Regions from separate parts of the Aeribacillus sp. FSL K6-1305 genome, predicted to be linked through region 2. Evidence: a T-box and tRNA genes for the amino acid it is inferred to sense, from the RefSeq annotation. Region 2 holds a T-box; the other holds one or more tRNA genes.

Region 1 (10,089 bases), on a different contig from region 2:
AGGGCTGGCAAGCAGGCAAATCCGCTTGCCGTGTGCTTGAGCTGTGATGGCGAGGGAAAGGAAGTACCGAAGTTCCCGATTCCACACTGCCAAGAAAAGCCTCTAGCGAGGTGAGAGGTGCCCGTACCGCAAACCGACACAGGTAGGCGAGGAGAGAATCCTAAGGTGAGCGAGAGAACTCTCGTTAAGGAACTCGGCAAAATGACCCCGTAACTTCGGGAGAAGGGGTGCTCATCAAGGTGATAAGCCATGATGAGCCGCAGTGAAAAGGCCCAGGCGACTGTTTAGCAAAAACACAGGTCTCTGCGAAACCGTAAGGTGAAGTATAGGGGCTGACGCCTGCCCGGTGCTGGAAGGTTAAGGGGAGCGCTTAAGCTGTAGCTGAAGGTGCGAACCGAAGCCCCAGTAAACGGCGGCCGTAACTATAACGGTCCTAAGGTAGCGAAATTCCTTGTCGGGTAAGTTCCGACCCGCACGAAAGGCGTAACGATCTGGGCACTGTCTCAACGAGAGACTCGGTGAAATTATAGTACCTGTGAAGATGCAGGTTACCCGCGACAGGACGGAAAGACCCCGTGGAGCTTTACTGCAGCCTGATATTGAATGTGGGTACAGCTTGTACAGGATAGGTAGGAGCCAGAGACGCGTGAGCGCCAGCTTGCGCTGAGGCGACGGTGGGATACTACCCTGGCTGTACTGACATTCTAACCCGCGCCCCTGATCGGGGCGGGAGACAGTGTCAGGTGGGCAGTTTGACTGGGGCGGTCGCCTCCTAAAAGGTAACGGAGGCGCCCAAAGGTTCCCTCAGAATGGTTGGAAATCATTCGGAGAGTGCAAAGGCAGAAGGGAGCTTGACTGCGAGACCTACAAGTCGAGCAGGGACGAAAGTCGGGCTTAGTGATCCGGTGGTTCCGCATGGAAGGGCCATCGCTCAACGGATAAAAGCTACCCCGGGGATAACAGGCTGATCTCCCCCAAGAGTCCACATCGACGGGGAGGTTTGGCACCTCGATGTCGGCTCATCGCATCCTGGGGCTGTAGTCGGTCCCAAGGGTTGGGCTGTTCGCCCATTAAAGCGGTACGCGAGCTGGGTTCAGAACGTCGTGAGACAGTTCGGTCCCTATCCGTCGCGGGCGCAGGAAATTTGAGAGGAGCTGTCCTTAGTACGAGAGGACCGGGATGGACGCACCGCTGGTGTACCAGTTGTCCCGCCAGGGGCACCGCTGGGTAGCTATGTGCGGAAGGGATAAGCGCTGAAAGCATCTAAGCGTGAAGCCCCCCTCAAGATGAGATTTCCCATCGCGAAAAGCGAGTAAGATCCCTTGAAGATGACGAGGTAGATAGGTCCGAGGTGGAAGCGTGGCGACACGTGAAGCTGACGGATACTAATCGATCGAGGACTTAACCAAGAAAGAGCATCTATTCGTGAAAGAAACGTTATCTAGTTTTGAAAGAATGACATTCCGATGTCATTTGACAACAGGAAGGAAAACAGAAAAGGCTGCTTGGTGGCAATGGCGAAGAGGTCACACCCGTTCCCATCCCGAACACGGAAGTTAAGCTCTTCAGCGCCGATGGTAGTGAGGGTTTGTCCCTTGTGAGAGTAGGACGCTGCCAGGCTGCCTTTATTTAATTGTTTTTAGGAGGATTAGCTCAGCTGGGAGAGCACTTGCCTTACAAGCAAGGGGTCGGCGGTTCGATCCCGTCATCCTCCACCATCTTGCATGCTCGTGAAGATCAATTGGAGAGCATGTTCTGTCTTCTTTGATTATACTTCAGCGTACTACATTGAGATTCTTCTTAAGCAAGCTTACTTTCATTGGAATAACAATTTAAGCAAAGGCAAAAACTGAGTATTGAAGTTGTTATTATGCCGGTGTAGCTCAATTGGCAGAGCAACTGACTTGTAATCAGTAGGTTGGGGGTTCGATTCCTCTCGCCGGCATCATTTTAGTTGTTTTATTATGAATATGTCTTTCAATCAGTTGTCAGACAAGCAATGCTTCATCAAATTTGTGGCAGGTTGTTTTGCCCTGATGTCATTGATCGTCTTCCCAATAGTTAAGACAGAAGAGACAGCTGAAAAAATATTTTTGATCATGAGCCATTGCTCAGCAGGTAGAGCAACGAGCAAGGCTTCATCGAATAAGCGACGAGTTGTCCCGACGCATCCAACATCCTCGAAAAGACTGGCAGAGGAAGGGACATCTGACAAATGAAAAATGGATTAGGAGAAAAAAATTTTTTATGAGCCATTAGCTCAGTCGGTAGAGCAACGAGCAAGGCTTCATCGAATAGGCGACGAGTTGTCCCGACGCATCCAGCATCCTCGAAAAGACTGGCAGAGGAAGGGACATCTGACAAATGAAAAATGGATTAGAAGAAAAAAATTTTTTATGAGCCATTAGCTCAGTCGGTAGAGCAACGAGCAAGGCTTCATCGAATAAGCGACGAGTTGTCCCGACGCATCCAACATCCTCGAAAAGACTGGCAGAGGAAGGGACATCTGACAAATGAAAAATGGATTAGAAGAAAAAAATTTTTTATGAGCCATTAGCTCAGTCGGTAGAGCAACGAGCAAGGCTTCATCGAATAGGCGACGAGTTGTCCCGACGCATCCAACATCCTCGAAAAGACTGGCAGAGGAAGGGACATCTGACAAATGAAAAATGGATTAGGAGAAAAAATTTTTTATGAGCCATTAGCTCAGTCGGTAGAGCATCTGACTTTTAATCAGAGGGTCGGAGGTTCGAATCCTCCATGGCTCACCATTTTGACGCGGGTGTGGCGGAATTGGCAGACGCACTAGAATCAGGATCTAGCGCCTTTATGGCGTGGGGGTTCAAGTCCCTCCACCCGCATCATATGCGGAAGTAGTTCAGTGGTAGAACACCACCTTGCCAAGGTGGGGGTCGCGGGTTCGAATCCCGTCTTCCGCTTTTCTCTGCCGGGGTGGCGGAATTGGCAGACGCACAGGACTTAAAATCCTGCGGTAGGTGACTACCGTACCGGTTCAAGTCCGGTCCTCGGCACCATATTGGCGCCCGTAGCTCAATTGGATAGAGCGTTTGACTACGGATCAAAAGGTTAGGGGTTCGACTCCTCTCGGGCGCGCCATATCGGGAAGTAGCTCAGCTTGGTAGAGCACATGGTTTGGGACCATGGGGTCGCAGGTTCGAATCCTGTCTTCCCGACCAGGGAATTTAAAGGGGCCTTAGCTCAGCTGGGAGAGCGCCTGCTTTGCACGCAGGAGGTCAGCGGTTCGATCCCGCTAGGCTCCATCCAAATATTTATTTATACAACCAATTCCAATAATCCACTGAACCTTAGGGAGATTCCTAAGGTTTTTTTATTGCCCATGAAAAATGGACATGCCTGGCGCAGGTCGTTAAAAATTGCATATCACAATAAATTGATTGTTGAGGAAGCCAATCGGCGATATCATTGTGCTTGGTTATTTCTCACACTGACAGTTCGGAATGTCGAGGGAGGAGAGCTTCGCCAAACGATTTCCGATATGATGAAGGGGTTTAATCGTTTGACGAAGTACAAGCGATTTGATGCAGCCGTCCTTGGGTATTTTCGAGCTTTAGAAATCACGAAAAATCATGAAGAACATACATATCATCCACATTTTCATGTGTTATTACCAGTAAAGAAAAGTTATTTCACAGGCAAGTTATATATTAGTCAAAAAGATTGGACAAGCCTTTGGAAAAAGGCAATGAAACTTGATTACACGCCGATTGTACATATACAGCGGGGCAAAGGGAAAACCAAGATTGATGCTGAACAGATCGAGAGTGAAGTGCGAGAGGCTATAGAGGAGCAAAAAGCTGTTTTGGAAATTTCAAAGTACCCTGTGAAGGATACAGATCTTGTCCGCGGCAACAAGGTGACTGAAGACAATTTGGATACGGTCTACTATCTGGACGACGCGCTGTCGGCTCGGCGACTAATCGGATATGGTGGCATTTTGAAGGAGATACATAAGGAAATGAATCTCGGTGATGCAGAGGACAGCGATCTGGTTAAGATTGAGGAAGAAAATGATGAGGTGGCAAACGCTGCATTTGAGGTTATGGCTTATTGGCATCCTGGCATAAAGAATTACATAATCAAGTAAGAAAAGCAGGCCTAGAGCCTGCATTTCTTACTAAGGTAGATGTTTTTTTAACTTTTTGTCCCATCCTGTGAAGACCATTATTGCCGTTATTGGTAGCCCTAATGCCATAACAAAAATCAAAGATACATTTTCAGATGGACCTAAGATTAAATAAATCAATAACATTATAGCCGCGAGGCTAATATAACTTTTTAAAAATGCTATCAGTGAGTTTTTATTCATAATCTCGCCCCATTTTAAATTATTTTACAATCGTGTATTATATTTGTACTGAATAGGATGTATGGTAATTTTTATAATCAGTTATTGTTATTTTTAATCTCTTTCCTTTTTTTGCAGCATTTATAACTTCTTTTTTATAAAGAGAATTAGAACTCAGTTGTGTTGCTAATGCAGAAGCCCATCCAGCAACTCCACCCCATTTAGTAGCAATAGCTAAAATAACAATTTTTAGATTACTATTACCTTTTATTGCTTTCATATTATTAGCCAACTCTTTATTGAGCTTTGGATAAAGTATAAGACCCTACTACAACTCTCTTTTCTGCTGCATGAGCAACATTACTTGATTTATTAAATCCCAAAAAACTTGTTGATCCTAACAGAGGTGGGGCAACCAATATAATCTTCACTAAAAAACCAAATTTCTTCTTTTTCACAATCATAGCATTATCTCCTTTACTTTCACACTCTTTTTCAATCAAAAAACATCCTTTCCTGGAATTATATGGGCCAATATACTACTACTATAAACAAATATAAGTCTTTTTGGGATACTTTGGATATGATTTAATTAGAATTAGTCGAAAATTTAGAAGGGTTTGAATTAAAGATAGGAAAAAACGTTTTACTTTTTATAACGTGTGGTTTTTGGGATTGATAATGTACAACATTAGAGAGCATACTTCCTTTGCTACAGCGACGATTATTTTAGCTGCTTTCATTGCTGTTTGTTTGATGCTTGAGGTGGTTTGGAAAAGATATAAAAAAGACTTAGAAGAATACGAGAAAGATTTTAAAAAAGCTATCAGAGAACAAAATGCTATTTTGGAAGTTTCTAAGTATCCAGTCAAAGATACGGATGTCATTAAAGGGAATAAGGTCACGGATGAAAATGTGGAAACCGTTTTGGTGTTAGACAACGCCTTGGCATATAAGCGATTAATCGGTTATGGTGGTTTGCTGAAACAGATCCACAAGGAATTGAATTTGGGAGATGCAGAAGATGGAGATTTAGTCTATATCTCCGAAAATGACGAAGTAGCAAACGGTGCTTTTGATGTGATTGGCAAGTGGCATATCGGTTTAAAAAATTATGTGATAAAGAGAGATTAATAGGGTGTAGAAAATTAGAGATACAGAAGATACGGGAGATGATTTTCGTATCTTTTTTTATTGCTCGGCGGGTCACTAGAGGGAAGAAGGTGACGCATGGCGGTTGTCAATTAAAATGTGCGGTAGCGGACCGAAGGGAGCATAAGGAGCACATTTTTTTGTGTTGCTTAACATAGTGCTTTGAAGCCGTTAGTATGATCCGAAAAGTGTATAGCGATGGGGGCAAACAAAACTATCGATATCGATCGAAACATAAAAAATGGGAGAATTTCTAATAAATCGCTAAATATGGTTGATTAATGGTATATTTGGTAATATTATTTAATTGATCAGATGAAGAGAAAGTGAGAGTTTAAATATGAGTTCAGCTATACAATGGCTCAGCAGCTTCATTATTTTTTAGGAAAAATTTAAGAAAATAGATAAACATCGCGTAATGAACATTGTTTCTAAATTTCGTTTTATGGTTTTATTGATGAGGTGCAGACTATGTCATATGTAAGAATTTTTTTTCTTATTGCAATCAATGCTTTAAGAGCATATCAAAGCAATTTGTATGAAAAATTTGAAAAAATTTTACCTGAACTTAAGTATCTGGCGAAATATTATATATACTTTTATGCAGCGTCAAATATTTTATTATTAGGGATTATTCTTTTACTAGACCCTTCTCAAAATGTACATATTCATCGTATTTTAAATGACTATAAATGGGAAATTTTAATCGCAAAATATTTAATGGAATTATTTATCATTATAACTTTGTTAAGATTTGAAGTTCCAAAAGGATTTAAAAAAGTTTATGGATTAATACCGTCTATTTTTTATGTAATCACTGCTAATTTTAAAAACGTTTATACATGGATACTGATACAGTTTATATATTATGCATTTTTAGATAAACAACTTTTTTTGATCTTATTGATTTTAAGCTGTATCATCATTTATCTTTCTTTGTTTGCTAAAATATCAGAATTTCAATACATATTAAATATTTTAAAAATGGCTCGTCTCATGTTTGTAATATTGTTAAGTTATCAAATCATTCAAGAAGTATCGCAAAAAGCAGGTTTTAGCTTCGCGAGTGCAACCAATAAAATCGAGGTTTTATTATTTTTATGGGTGGCTTTTCTATTAATTCTGTTAATATCTAACTATTTTTTATTAAGATATATTAAAGCTACTACACGAATTTTCCAGGAAAAACAATTAATCCATTATTTCAAACTATTTTTTATACCCTTCATATTTTTGACTTTGATACAGATCACATCCAGCTTGTTTGTTTTCATCAGCAATATCGAAGAATCACTGATAATCATATCCTATTTAATTTCATCTCTTTTTGTAAAAATCAAATTTATTGATTTTTTAACTATGGAAACTTATGGTTATTATTTGTTTTATTTAAAGTCTTTAGACAAAAAAATTCAATCTGAGTTTATGATGAATATTAACTTAAATAATTTCTTCTTATTATTGCCCGTTTTACTATTTCACCTCTGTTATCTCATTTTAAATCAGCAATATATTTATGCTTTCCTGCTGATGCTTGTATACATATTAGACATTAAGGCAGATGAACTAATCATTTTAATCACGAGAAAAATATTGAAGAAAAGTGAATTGCCTAATTTGTTTATACACACAAAAAAAGGTTTATCCAACGTATTATTAATAGCGTTTGTTCCCAGTGCCATTATTAGCATTCTTGTAAACAGTAGCAGCATAAAGAGCTCCAGCTTAGCTACAACGATGTTGCTGCTCGTTTCCGTCATACTATTTTGTGTGTCAATATTGGCGCATTATTGGAGGAAGAGCTTTTTTGACGAATTACATAAGTGAGGTAAAAAATAAATGTTAGAAATTAAAAATTTAACGTATAGCATAGGGGAGAAAAAAATTTTAGATCATATATCTTTTTCAATACCTGAAAATGAAGTGACAGCCATTGTCGGGCCAAATGGCGTGGGCAAAACTACAACCGTGCAAATATTGTCGAATATAATCAAAACGGAAAATGCTTCTGTTAAGAGCTTAAATCGTAATAAGAAAATCGTTTACTTGGATATTGAATATTTAGTTTTTGATGAATTGACAGCACAAGAGTTTCTCGAGTTACATTCACGAATTCATAATAAAAATAAAGAAGAGCTTGAAGAACTATTAAACGAATTTGAAGTATTGAATATTAAAGAATTTTTACCGAACAAGTTAAAGGGTCTTTCTTTAGGGCAAAAGCAAAAATTGATTATATTAATGGGATTTATGTCCAATGCAGATATTTTAATATTTGATGAGCCATTTAACGGTTTAGATTATAAATCTGAAATGAATTTTAAAGAGCTGCTCAGAAAAAATAAGTTTAACTTCACAATTATCATCACTACCCATAATTTTCATGATATCGAAAGGTACACTAAGCAGTGCATTGTGATGGAAGATAGCAAAACGATTAAGCAGATTACAAACGTAAATACTCAAAGTTATAAAAAAAATATATTTCAGTATTTAGGTTTAGAACAGGAGCAGTATAAATGAATCGTCAGTTCGTCATAAAAAGGGAAGAGTTCATGAAAATTCCTCTGCTTATATTTGGTTTTTTATTGGCAGGATTCTTCTTTGGCGCATTATTAGAAGTCGATTTAAAAAGGGAAGCTCTCGATCTAAATTTTATTGATATTTTTTTCAATAACGCCTCAATCGGCATTATGTTAGTTCTGCTAACAAGTTTCATATCTTATCCGATTATTTTATATAATTCATTTTTTTTTTAGGGTTAAACATATATTTTGGCATAGAGCTCTTTGGCGTATATAAAACTTTCATGACTTTAATTTTCCATACGCCGATAGAAATAGTAGGATGGATCATATGTATCATCGCTTCGAAAAGAATGAAAGATTTTTATAAAACTGTGTTAAAAAAAGAAATAAACAAAGAAAATATAAAGGCTGTTTGTATGTTATTGCTGACAATGATAGCTGTTTACTTTGTTGCAGCCATAGTGGAATATTATGCTTTTGAATTTCTGGGGGGACATAAATGGTTAAATTAAAAGCAAATGAAAAAATATTATTAATACTGTTTACGCTTTGGTATTTATTATCCATACAATTTATCAGTCAATACATGATCATGAATCAAGGCAGTGTAATCTATGAAATGAACATTTTTAAAACGAAAGAAATCATGTTTGTATTCCTAAATTTTGTCATAATGATCTTTTCGATTGTTTTTCTTTTCTTTCAAGCTTTTATCTATCGATTTATCATACTATTATTTAAACCGCAGAAATATCCATCCATATTTTCAAGCTTTTTTTATTTAATGATTGGATATTTGCCATTTTCCATTACGATCATTATCACAAACTTTATTCATCAAGAGTATGTTTACAATATTTCAACGAATATATACGCAAAAATTTTCATAACGATTATTGTAAACGTAATATATATATTCATCATTGTTAAAAAAAATATCACCGATTCCAAAAAGGCGCTATTATTGTGTATGTTTTTAATCGTAATAAATGCTCTAGTTTTATTCATTAATTTCAATTCACTATAAAAAACGATCGCATGATCATTGACTGTTTTCCAGAGGAACTTTGCAAAATATATGAGAGGATATGAAAATGGTTAATGAAATAAAAATGTATTTTTCTCGTCACAAACCAATTTATGTTATACTTGCTGCAATCATGATAGGATGCGGACTGCAATATTTCATACTTAGCAATGAGAATATGAAGTCTGTACAGGATGCTTTATCGGAAGAATCGGAGTCATTGATTTTCCAAAGCTTCTCTGTCGATATCATTGCCCTCATTGCCTTGCTATATTATATTTTTTGCTCTGCTGCTTCAATCATGAAAGATGGAGTTTTTGAAAAAAATAAAAGCACCCGTAAAATGATTTTACATAAATATACGCTTCTTATTTGTTCGTATTTATTTGCAACGGAATCATTGTATTATCGACTAGCATAATCGTTATCATACTTTATGGATTTCATCATGATATTTTTTATCATGCATTGTTATTACTTATTGCGAAGTCCTATACCGCAATTTTTTATGTAACATGATCTATGTTTTTGGCTGTTCTATTCAAAAAGTATATTTTTATTTTTTCCATGCTTTTTGTTGTGGAGATTGCAAAAATTGCGTTTTTTGCATTTCTGCGTAAATTGGCTGTTTTTGATTACGTTATATTCAATCATTTAGATATTTCTTCTTATTTCCATTTGCCGTCTTCGGAAATTGATAAGGGATATAACATATTATTTTCCATTGCCATATATTTAGCGTATATATTCCTTCTGCAAGCTTTGAGTGTTTATATATTCAACAAGAAAAGAGAGCGTGTAACCGATTAATTAACATTTATCGTTGTTATGGATGGCATTATCACCATTGTAAAGATTTTGAAAAGGCCGTTTAGCTCGCTAGGCTAGCTGTTAAAAATACTTTGGTTTCATATCAAAAGAAAAGAAAAGTCAGACCTGTTTTCTTTTGTCCATTATATGATTAACTGAATATACCAATGGAAAATTTCCGTTTCATAAAAATATGAAAGCACGGCTCCAATACTTATGAAAGGTCCGAATGGTATCGCTGATTT
Region 2 (10,089 bases):
TTTTTGACAGCAAAGGTTCATATGCTTGAAAAAAACGTTTATATTGCCCTTTGCTCGCATCGATAAAGAGCGCATCAAACGGACCGTCAAGCTTGACTTCCTGTACGATTTCTAGAGCATCACCGTGATAAATGGTAATTTGATTTTCAAGACCGCAAGCTCGAATATTTTGTTCCGCTAGTTCAAATCGATTAGGATCTATTTCAGTCGTTACAATTTTTGTGTTCGGCAACGCTTTTGCCATCCGAATCGCCGAATAGCCGATCGCCGCCCCAATTTCCAATATTTTGTTCGGCTGATGGAGCTTTAAAATATGAAGCATGACAGACAGCGCCCGCTCTTCCATAATCGGCACCTTCTGCTCTTTTGCATATGCTTCTAATTGAACTAATTTTTCATCTTTGTTAGTAGAAAAATTTGCTAAATATTCCTCGATTTTTTTGTTTGGCAAAATGGACACTCCTAAAAAACTCCCTTAATCAAAGAAGAGTTCTGTTCGAACTCTTCAAGTTTGTTTTTTTAGCTCGATATATTTTAACATAAAAGAAAAAGGAATGCGAATCGCAAACCTTTAATCCTTTTCCGTAATATGCTTAGCTTTTTCTTTGTTATGCTCATCCAACGTCTTCGTAAATATAACTTCCCCTTCTTTCGTTGCGAGAAAATAAAAATAGTTTGTATCGGCAGGATTTGCTACAGCATCTAGTGACTGCTTGCCAGCATTGGCAATCGGCCCCGGCGGAAGTCCTTTATTTTTATATGTGTTATAGGGAGAATTGACTTCTAAATCTTTATAGTATACGCGCTCCTTATGCTTTCCTAATGAATATAAAACGGTTGGATCTGTCTGGAGAGGCATGTTCTTTTCTAAACGATTGTAAAAAACGCTGGCTATTTTTTCCCTGTCGGCTTTTTCCGTCGCTTCCTCCTCCACTAAAGACGCTAATGTTAAAAATTGATGAGTGGAAAGACTCAGCTCTTTCATTTTGTTTCTATAAGGAACAAGCATTTCATCTGTCTTTTTAATCATTGTTTCAATGATTTCCGACAACGGAGGAGATTCCTCATAAAACGAATAAGTAGCCGGATACAAATATCCTTCCAATGCATATTTTATACGTCCGTTGAAAATGTCATCTGTTATTGTATTAGGATACTTTTTTTGCATTTGTTTGATAAACTGTTGGTTTGTTAATTGGTTCATAATTTCTTTTTTTGAATAGGGAGTATGTTTGGCGATGATGTCAGCAATTTCTGATAGTTGCAATCCTTCCGGGATCGTCAATTTAATAGCTGCTTCTCCCATTAATTCGCCTTTTTTTAAGCGTTCAACGATTTCTTGAATCGTCATCGATTGATTAAATTGATAATTTCCTGCTTGAAACCCTGATTCATTTTTAAATTTCACGTAATATTTAAACACGATCGCACTTTTAATGATGTCATTTTTTTCTAAAATAGAAGCAATTTGCGATACGGAAGATCCAATCGGAATTTGTACCTTTACAGGTTCCTTATTATCCGGATCAACAGGCTTTAATGCAGATCGCACATATAAATACCCGCCGCCAATCACTCCAGCAAATATAACAACAAAGGCAATCAGGACAGTTAACACAGTTTTTCGAACAATTTTCGCTATATGCAGTTTTTCTTGGAGTTTCTTATCCAAAAATTCCTTATTCGAATCCGAATCCGCCATCAATTCATCCTCCTTCCGTCCCGATTATTATACTACATACACGCATTTATTCGTCAAAAATCTCCATTTTTTTATAGGAAGAAATTGTTTTTTTCATTTGGATGTAAATCACCTCAACAAAAAAAGCACCGCAAAACGGTGCTTATTCCTCTTCTAAAAATGTATTTAAAACGGCCTCGATCATTTCCCATTCTTCATCGGTTTCCACAGGCTCCAGCTTTCCGCCCTCACCGTCTTCATTGGGAATGTAGCTTGCTGCATGAATTTCTATTCCATCTTCGTCTTCCTCATCATCGATGCCGATCGGATAATAAAGAACGTAAGATTTGTCAAATTCGTCCGAATTAAACGTAAACAAAATTTCGTATAGTTGTTCATTACCGTTTTCATCAATAACGGTAATATGTTTTTCACCTTCCACTTATTTCACCTCAATTTATTGTTGACTGTCCAAATAACTTTGCAAAATAATCACCGCAGCCATTTTATCAATGACTTGCCGTCTTTTTCGCCGGCTTACATCCGCCTCAATGAGAAATCTTTCGGCTTCCATCGTCGAAAGGCGCTCATCCCATAAAATGACCGGAAGCTGAAACTGCTCCTTCAAAAGCGCGGCAAAGCGCTCGCTTGCTTCTCCCCTTGGTCCAACGGTGCCGTTCATATTTTTCGGATACCCGACTACTATTTTTTCTATCTCGTATTTCTTTATCAGTTCAGCGAGTCTTTGAATCCCGAACTCGCCTTCATCTTCATTTATGCTGATCGTTTCCACACCTTGAGCAGTCCATCCCAGCTCATCGCTTACCGCAACTCCTAATGTTTTTGAACCTAAGTCTAACCCAATGATTCGCATTTTATTCCTCACGGTTGTTTTTCAAATAAAATTTTACAAGCTCTTCAATTAATTCATCTCGTTCAATTTTTCTAATCAGATTGCGTGCGCCGTTATGTCTAGGAATGTAAGCAGGATCTCCGGACAACAAATAGCCGACGATTTGATTGATCGGATTATAACCCTTTTCTTCCAGTGCATTGTATACGGCACTTAGAACTTCCTTGACATTTGTCTCAACAGGTTCTTCTGAAAAATTAAACTTCATCGTTTTATCGAAGGAACTCAATTTTTGCACCTCTTTCCTAGACTAAAAAGCGAATCTGCTTGTCTACATCCATTTTACACTATGACTGGAATTTATGAAACGGATTTCACCCAGTCTTCGACAAAACGAAGAGCTTCAGCTAACCGTTCAGGATTTTTTCCTCCCGCTTGAGCCATGTCAGGTCTTCCGCCGCCGCCGCCTCCACAGCGGCTTGCAATTTCCTTAATTAATTTTCCAGCATGGAACCCTTTGTCAACTAAGTCTTTTGTGATGCCGGCTGCTAAATTTACTTTTCCGTCTGATACCGTTGCTAGCACAACAATAGCCGAGCCGAGCTTTTGCTTCAGTTCATCGACCATGCCGCGCAATCTGTTCATATCTTTCACTTGAACTTTTTCCGCAAGAACTGTTACACCGTTGATCGTTACCGCTTTTTCAGCGATGTTCCCCGCTTCCAGATTGCTAAGCTTCATCGTAAGAGATTCGTTTTCCCGCTGTAGTTCTTTTATTTCTTGCTGCAGACTGTCAATTCTCTCCGGCAGATTTTTTACATTCGCTTTCAGTTTTGCCCCAATTTCCTTTAACAATAAATATTGTTCATTCATAAACCGGTACGCTTCTTTTCCTGTCACCGCTTCAATTCGGCGGGTTCCTGCACCAATTCCAGTTTCGGAAACAATCTTAAACAGTCCGATTTCCGCTGTATTTGTTACATGGCATCCGCCGCAAAGCTCAAGCGAATAATCGCCTACTTGAACAACGCGAACAATTTTTCCGTATTTTTCTCCAAATAAAGCCATCGCGCCCATCGCTTTCGCTTCGTCAAGAGGCATGTGCTCGATAGAGACTGGAATGCTTTCCCAAATTTTCTCATTTACAATTCGCTCAATTTCTTCCAGCTCTTCTGTTGAAACTTGTCCAAAATGTGAAAAGTCAAAACGGAGACGGTCGGAAGCAACAAGCGATCCAGCTTGGTTGACATGTACGCCCAGCACGTCCTTCAGCGCTTGGTGCAGCAAATGTGTCGCTGTATGATTTTTCACGATGGATTTTCTAGACTCTGCACAAACGGAAGCGTAAACTGCTGCTCCTTTTGTCAAAACGCCTTTTTCGATGACAGCCCGGTGCAAGTGTTGGCCGTTCGGCGCTTTTTGCACATCTTTTACGTTTAAGACCACATCATCATTTTTGATGATTCCTTTGTCAGCAATTTGACCTCCGCTTTCAGCATAAAAAGGCGTCTCGTCCAATATAATTTGGACCTCTTCCCCGCTCTCGGCTTGATCGACTAATTCCCCATCTTTTATGATCACAAGCACCCGTGCATTTGCTTCCAGGGTATTGTAGCCGACAAATTTGCTTTCCTCTTTTAATTCCACAAGAATTCCGCTTTGCACTTGCATCGAGTCGACATCCTGTCTGGCTTTTCTTGCACGTTCTTTTTGATGCTCCATTTCTCGTTCAAAGCCTTCATAATCCAGCTCCATGCCTTCATCTTGTGCGTATTCCTCCGTCAATTCCACTGGAAAACCGTATGTGTCGTAAAGCCGAAACACATCTTCGCCTGGAATTATTCGGCTACCCTGTCCTTTCTGCTTTTTGATTACATCCGCTAAAATGGCAAGCCCTTCATGGAGAGTCTCATGGAAACGCTCTTCCTCATTTTTAATTACCTTTTGAACAAAAGATGCTTTTTCTTTTACTTCCGGATAGTAATCGTTCATAATTTCCGCTACAACCGGAACTAATTCATACATAAACGGGCGGTCTATGTTGATCGTTTTTGCATACCGAACCGCTCTGCGGATAAGACGGCGAAGTACATACCCTCTGCCTTCATTAGAAGGTAGCGCACCGTCTGCAACAGCAAATGTAACCGTGCGGATATGGTCGGCAATCACTTTAAAAGCGACATCTTTCTCTTTGTCGGTTCGATAAGCTTCCCCCGAAATCTTTTCGGTAGCTTGAATGATCGGTAAAAAGAGATCTGTGTCAAAGTTGGTCGGCGCATTTTGAATGACAGAAACCATTCGCTCTAAGCCCATGCCTGTATCAATATTCTTTTTTGGAAGCGGAGTGTAAGTTCCATCAGGATTATGATTAAATTGAGAAAAAACAAGATTCCAAACTTCCAAATAGCGTTCGTTTTCACCACCGGGATAAAGTTCCGGATCATTTGGATCGTTTCCAAATTCTTCTCCACGATCATAAAATATTTCAGTATTTGGTCCGCTTGGCCCTTCACCAATATCCCAGAAATTCCCTTCCAAACGGATAATTCGTTCTTCCGGCAACCCGATTTTATTTTTCCAAATGTCATACGCCTCTTCATCTTCCGGATGAATAGTAACTGATAATCTATTTGGGTCGAAGCCAATCCATTTTTCGCTTGTTAAAAATTCCCATGCCCATTCAATCGCCTCTTCTTTAAAATAGTCGCCGATTGAGAAATTTCCGAGCATTTCGAAAAATGTATGATGGCGCGCTGTTTTTCCGACATTTTCAATATCGTTTGTTCGGATTGATTTTTGTGCGTTAGTAATTCTCGGATTTTCAGGAACAACCCTTCCGTCAAAATATTTTTTCAATGTTGCGACACCGCTGTTGATCCACAATAGTGACGGATCATCAACCGGAATTAAAGAAGCGCTCGGTTCAACCGAATGTCCTTTTTCCTTAAAAAAATCTAAAAACATTTGACGAACTTGTGCTGAAGTGAGCTTTTTCATGGCATTCCTCCTAAAATGTCTTCATTTTTCTCGCAAAATAAAAACTCTCGCCTATGTAAATGCTCTGATTTACACAGGGACGAGAGTTACTCGCGGTACCACCCTGATTATGAGCCAATTGCTCATCACCTTCATTTGCCGTAACGTGGCATTTTCGTCAGGTTTTGCCTGCACTCAGAATTAGCGTTCTGTTGCCCTTCATCTAGAGCTTCTTTCAGCCTCGGAAGCCCCTCTCTTTTAAGATGGACTGCAACATACTCGATTCGTCATCGCTTTCATGCACTTATTCCATGTCTATCACGAATTATAGACAAGGAAAAATCGCTTGTCAATGCGCTTTCCTCAGACGGATGATATGCAGCAATATCTCTTTCAGAACAGTGATAAAAGGCACAGCTAAAATTAAACCGATCACTCCGCCGATTTCTCCGCCCGCCAAGAGCGCCATAATAATCACCATCGGATGCATATGCAGGCTTTTCCCAACGATGAAAGGGCCAAGAATATTACTTTCAATAAATTGCAGCCCAAAAATGATGAAAAGCACTACAATTATTTTGTTAATGGAGAGCGTTGCAGCGACCATCAAAGCAGGAACCGCCCCGATAAATGGACCGAAATAAGGAATAATATTGGTCATTCCGATAATCGTCCCTAAAATTAACGGATATTTAATTTTAAACAGCCAAAACAAAATCGAAGCCGCCAGCCCGATCAGAAAACAAACAAATAGTTGCCCCCGCAAATAACTTCCGAGCGACTCATCGACGTTTTCTAAAAAACGTCTCCCTTCACGTCTCCATTTCTTCGGGGTGAAGTACCAAATGGCCTTTTTCATTTTCTCATAATCTTTCAACATATAAAAAACGAGAAAGGGAATGACACCAATAATAACAGCATAATCAATAATTGACTTCATGCTTGAAAGCATCCGTTCAAGAAAGGCAGCGACGGATGTTTCCATTCCAGCAATAAAAGATTCAATTCGATGATGAATTTCTCCAGGTAAATTGGTTGTTCCGTCATGAATTTTATCCGTCCAGCTTTGGTAATATTTTGTAAACATAGGGATATTTTCGGAAAGGTCTTTCATTTGTTCAACAAAAATTGGGACACCTTTATAAGAGCTAAAACCGACTCCTCCGAAAAAAATAAAATAGATGATGAGAATCGAACATGTTCTTGGAACACCTGAACGGTAAAGCTTTTCCACTACGGGATGAAGCAAGTAGGTAATGAAGACGGAAAGCATAAAAGGAATTAAAACAGCTTTTAACATTTTGAAAATAGGAAACCAAATGACTTTTAGCTGAAGAACCATATATACAAACAATGATAAAATGAGAAAAAAAATGATTCGGAAAAGCCATTTCCGCTCTCGCTCATTCATCCCGCATCCCTCCTCTTTTTATTTTGAGGAATGCTCACGAAAATATGCATGAAGGCGCCCATTTTAGGCGCCTCAAATCGCACGATCTTCTTCAGGAAACAAGTCATCTAAAGAACTTAGTGTTCCGTCTTCTTCTACTTGATGTGTGTGAATAATGCCTTTTGTAACGGTAAGCTCAATAAAACAATGCCAACAATAATACTGATTGACTCCGATTTTTCCAATATCTTTGCTTTTACAATTGGGACATGTTAACAAACAGGGACACCTTCTTTATTCATTTATTTAATTATTTATTAATCCGGTATGTTCTCGCTATGCACACTACTATTTGTTACCATTTTCAAAAAATTTATACGTCTCTATAAAGCATGCTTTTTTATGCTTAAACAATTTGTCCCCTGTTTGCAGCATCATCTGTCAATCGTTATCGATCTTATGGAAAGGAACAAATTTATTATCCTTCGCCCTCTTCCATAAAATCATATGGAGTGATGTTCTCCATCCCAATGTTGGCATCTTCTAGTGGAAAAGGAAGCTCCTCTTTCAGCTCGACAAGTTCAGACGTTTTCAGCCTCTCTTTTAAGGTTGTCTGCCTCATCGACTCCTGATTGTTGTATACTCCCATTTTTAACGCTTCCCATTCTCCGCACATAATTAAAAATTGCTTGCTCCTTGTAACAGCTGTATAAATCAAATTTCTTCTCAACATCCGAAAGTAGCCTTTTACTACCGGCAAAATGACAATCGGAAATTCGCTTCCCTGCGCTTTATGGATGGAGCAGCAGTAAGCATGAGTAAACTGATTAAAATCTTGCTTCGTATAGGTTACTTCGATACCGTCGTAAGAAATGACCACCATATCTTCTTTTTCGACATTTTCTTTTGCGTAAAAAATAGAAACAATCTCCCCAATATCGCCATTAAACACGTTTTGATCAGGCTGATTGACGAGCTGCAGCACTTTGTCCCCGATTCGGTAAATAACGTTGCCATGCTTGATCTCTCTTTTTTCTTTTGAAGGGGGGTTTAACATTTCCTGAAGCATTTCATTCAACTGATCAATGCCGGCAATCCCTCTGTACATCGGTGCCAACACCTGTATATCCTTCGCAGAATATCCTTTTTTCAAAGCGTTCTCAATTACTCTCGTTATAACTTCTTTTATTTGTGATGTTGTACAAGGAATAAACGATCTGTCTTGTGTCGTTTGCAAAAGGTTCGCTGGAAGAGTTCCTTGGCGGATTGAATGGGCCAAATCAATAATTGTAGATCCTTCTGCTTGTCTATAAATATCTGTCAGTGTAACAACTGGGATTCGTCCGGATTGAATCAAATCGCGAAGCACTTGGCCGGGTCCAACGGACGGAAGCTGGTGTTCGTCTCCGACAAGAACAATTTGTATGTCCGAAGGAAGCGATTTAAACAATTGATGCATGAGCCAAATATCAACCATTGATACTTCATCAACAATCAGAAGCTTTCCAGAAATCGGATGATCCTCATTGTGTTCAAATCCTTCTGAACCATTCCATCCTAAAAGGCGGTGGATTGTGACGGCAGGAAGACCGGTTGCTTCTGCCATTCTTTTTGCAGCTCGTCCGGTAGGTGCCACCAGTACAATGGGAAACGGCTCTTCCTTCTTTTGATATTCTTTTGGGTTCAATGAAAGGCCGTGGAGGTTCGCATAAATTTCAACGATGCCTTTGATAACGGTTGTTTTTCCCGTTCCAGGCCCGCCGGTCAGCAAAAGAATCGGCGAATGAATAGCCCGCTGAATGGCTTCTTTTTGAGAGGGGGCATACTGAACATTCATTTTTTCTTCCAGTTTTCCTAACTCCAGCAAAAATTCTGATTCAGGAAACATATCTTGAAATTGGTTTTGGGTTAAAATTTCTTCAATGTTATTGGCAAGTCCCACTTCAGCATAGTAAAGAGAGGGTAAATAAATTCGATCTTCCTCGACGATAATTTTTCGATCTTCTTCCAATTCAAGAATGATTCTTTCAATATCCTGATCAGATATGTCTTCTCCATTTTGGGTGAGCAATTTTTTCGCTTTTTCCATCAGCTGAACTTTTGTAACATATACATGTCCTTCTTTTACAGCATCTTGTTCAATAGTGAACAAACAAGCCGCCTTCAGCCGGTCGGGATGATTGCCGGAGATCCCAAGCTCTCTCCCAATTTCATCCGCTCGAATAAAGCCGATCCCTTCAATATCTTCCACCAATTGATATGGGTTTTTTTGAATGATTTTAAGCGTATCCTCCCGATACAGCTGATAAATTTTCATCCCAAGCGCAGGCCCAATGCCAAGCTGATTTAATCCGATTAAAACCCCTTCTAAACCTTGATGTTCCTTCAGTGTTTCAGCCAGTATTTTGGCTTTTTCCTTTGAAAGCTTCTTCACTCTTTTTAATGAATCGGGATCCTCCAAAATAATCGAAATCGCATGTTCGCCCAGTTCATTCACGATCGCTTCCGCTGTTTTTTTGCCGATTCCTTTAAAAAGCCCGCTTGATAAATATTGAATAACTCCTTCTTTCGTAGTTGGAAGCTCCTTTTGAAAACGCTCGGCTTGAAATTGTACGCCGAATTTTGGATGGTATTTTTTCGCGCCAAAAAACGTATAGCTGTCATGTAATTGGAGAAGAGGAAAAAAACCCGTCACGGTCACTTGATCTTGCTCAAACTGTTCATTCGTCTCTTCAATTTTCACTTTAATAACAGTATAAAAATTTTGCTCATTCTGGAACACAATATGTTTAATGGCTCCGCGAACAAAAGGAGTACTTTCCTCATGAAACAAACTCTCCTGTTGACCGCCCATCCTCTTTCCTCCTAATTTCGTTTAAATCATTTCTTCTAACAGCCTTTTCCCGTTGCCCGCAAGCAAATGATCCGGTTGAATGGAAAGCGCCATATCAAACATTTTTAAAGCTTCTTCTCTATTTTCTTCAAATGCGTACGCAACACCTAAATTATAATAAGCATCTGCGTGATGTTGATCGAGGTCGATCGTTTTTTCAAACTCTTTTTTTGCTTCTTGAATGTGGCCTGCTTGTGCTAAACATAAACCATATTGAAAGTGAGCGCTGGCATCTTGTTCATCCAGCTCAACCGCCCGCAAAAAATATGGAAGTGCAAGACGGGGCTGTTCAAGCT

The links. A T-box is a leader RNA that pairs with one kind of tRNA and senses whether it is charged. The one in region 2 lies ahead of alaS (alanine--tRNA ligase), so its partner is inferred to be a tRNA-Ala.
Region 1: it has a tRNA-Ala gene. The T-box ahead of alaS (alanine--tRNA ligase) is inferred to sense a tRNA for this amino acid. The anticodon was not compared.

What each region holds. Positions count from the first base shown of each region.
Region 1 covers NZ_JBBOQV010000002.1:750,356-760,444, forward strand. Annotated here, with positions in the region: rRNA gene NST97_RS13375 (23S ribosomal RNA) at 1-1,409, shown strand, start outside; rRNA gene rrf (5S ribosomal RNA) at 1,505-1,620, shown strand; tRNA gene NST97_RS13385 (tRNA-Val) at 1,643-1,718, shown strand; tRNA gene NST97_RS13390 (tRNA-Thr) at 1,873-1,945, shown strand; tRNA gene NST97_RS13395 (tRNA-Lys) at 2,696-2,771, shown strand; tRNA gene NST97_RS13400 (tRNA-Leu) at 2,779-2,861, shown strand; tRNA gene NST97_RS13405 (tRNA-Gly) at 2,868-2,939, shown strand; tRNA gene NST97_RS13410 (tRNA-Leu) at 2,947-3,035, shown strand; tRNA gene NST97_RS13415 (tRNA-Arg) at 3,041-3,117, shown strand; tRNA gene NST97_RS13420 (tRNA-Pro) at 3,121-3,197, shown strand; tRNA gene NST97_RS13425 (tRNA-Ala) at 3,209-3,281, shown strand; gene NST97_RS13430 (protein rep) at 3,359-4,126, shown strand; gene NST97_RS13435 (hypothetical protein) at 4,386-4,607, opposite strand; gene NST97_RS13440 (hypothetical protein) at 4,624-4,830, opposite strand; partial or broken gene NST97_RS13445 (protein rep) at 5,111-5,461, shown strand; gene NST97_RS13450 (hypothetical protein) at 5,951-7,306, shown strand; gene NST97_RS13455 (ABC transporter ATP-binding protein) at 7,319-8,002, shown strand; gene NST97_RS13460 (hypothetical protein) at 7,999-8,238, shown strand; gene NST97_RS13465 (hypothetical protein) at 8,507-9,034, shown strand; gene NST97_RS13470 (hypothetical protein) at 9,102-9,455, shown strand; gene NST97_RS13475 (prepilin peptidase) at 9,988-10,089, opposite strand, start outside.
Region 2 covers NZ_JBBOQV010000001.1:1,514,634-1,524,722, forward strand. Annotated here, with positions in the region: gene NST97_RS07315 (O-methyltransferase) at 1-451, opposite strand, end outside; gene mltG (endolytic transglycosylase MltG) at 572-1,702, opposite strand; gene NST97_RS07325 (DUF1292 domain-containing protein) at 1,845-2,123, opposite strand; gene ruvX (Holliday junction resolvase RuvX) at 2,139-2,555, opposite strand; gene NST97_RS07335 (IreB family regulatory phosphoprotein) at 2,557-2,823, opposite strand; gene alaS (alanine--tRNA ligase) at 2,895-5,531, opposite strand; T-box leader at 5,604-5,810, opposite strand; gene NST97_RS07345 (AI-2E family transporter) at 5,860-6,921, opposite strand; gene NST97_RS07350 (hypothetical protein) at 6,994-7,179, opposite strand; gene recD2 (SF1B family DNA helicase RecD2) at 7,379-9,754, opposite strand; gene NST97_RS07360 (tetratricopeptide repeat protein) at 9,776-10,089, opposite strand, start outside.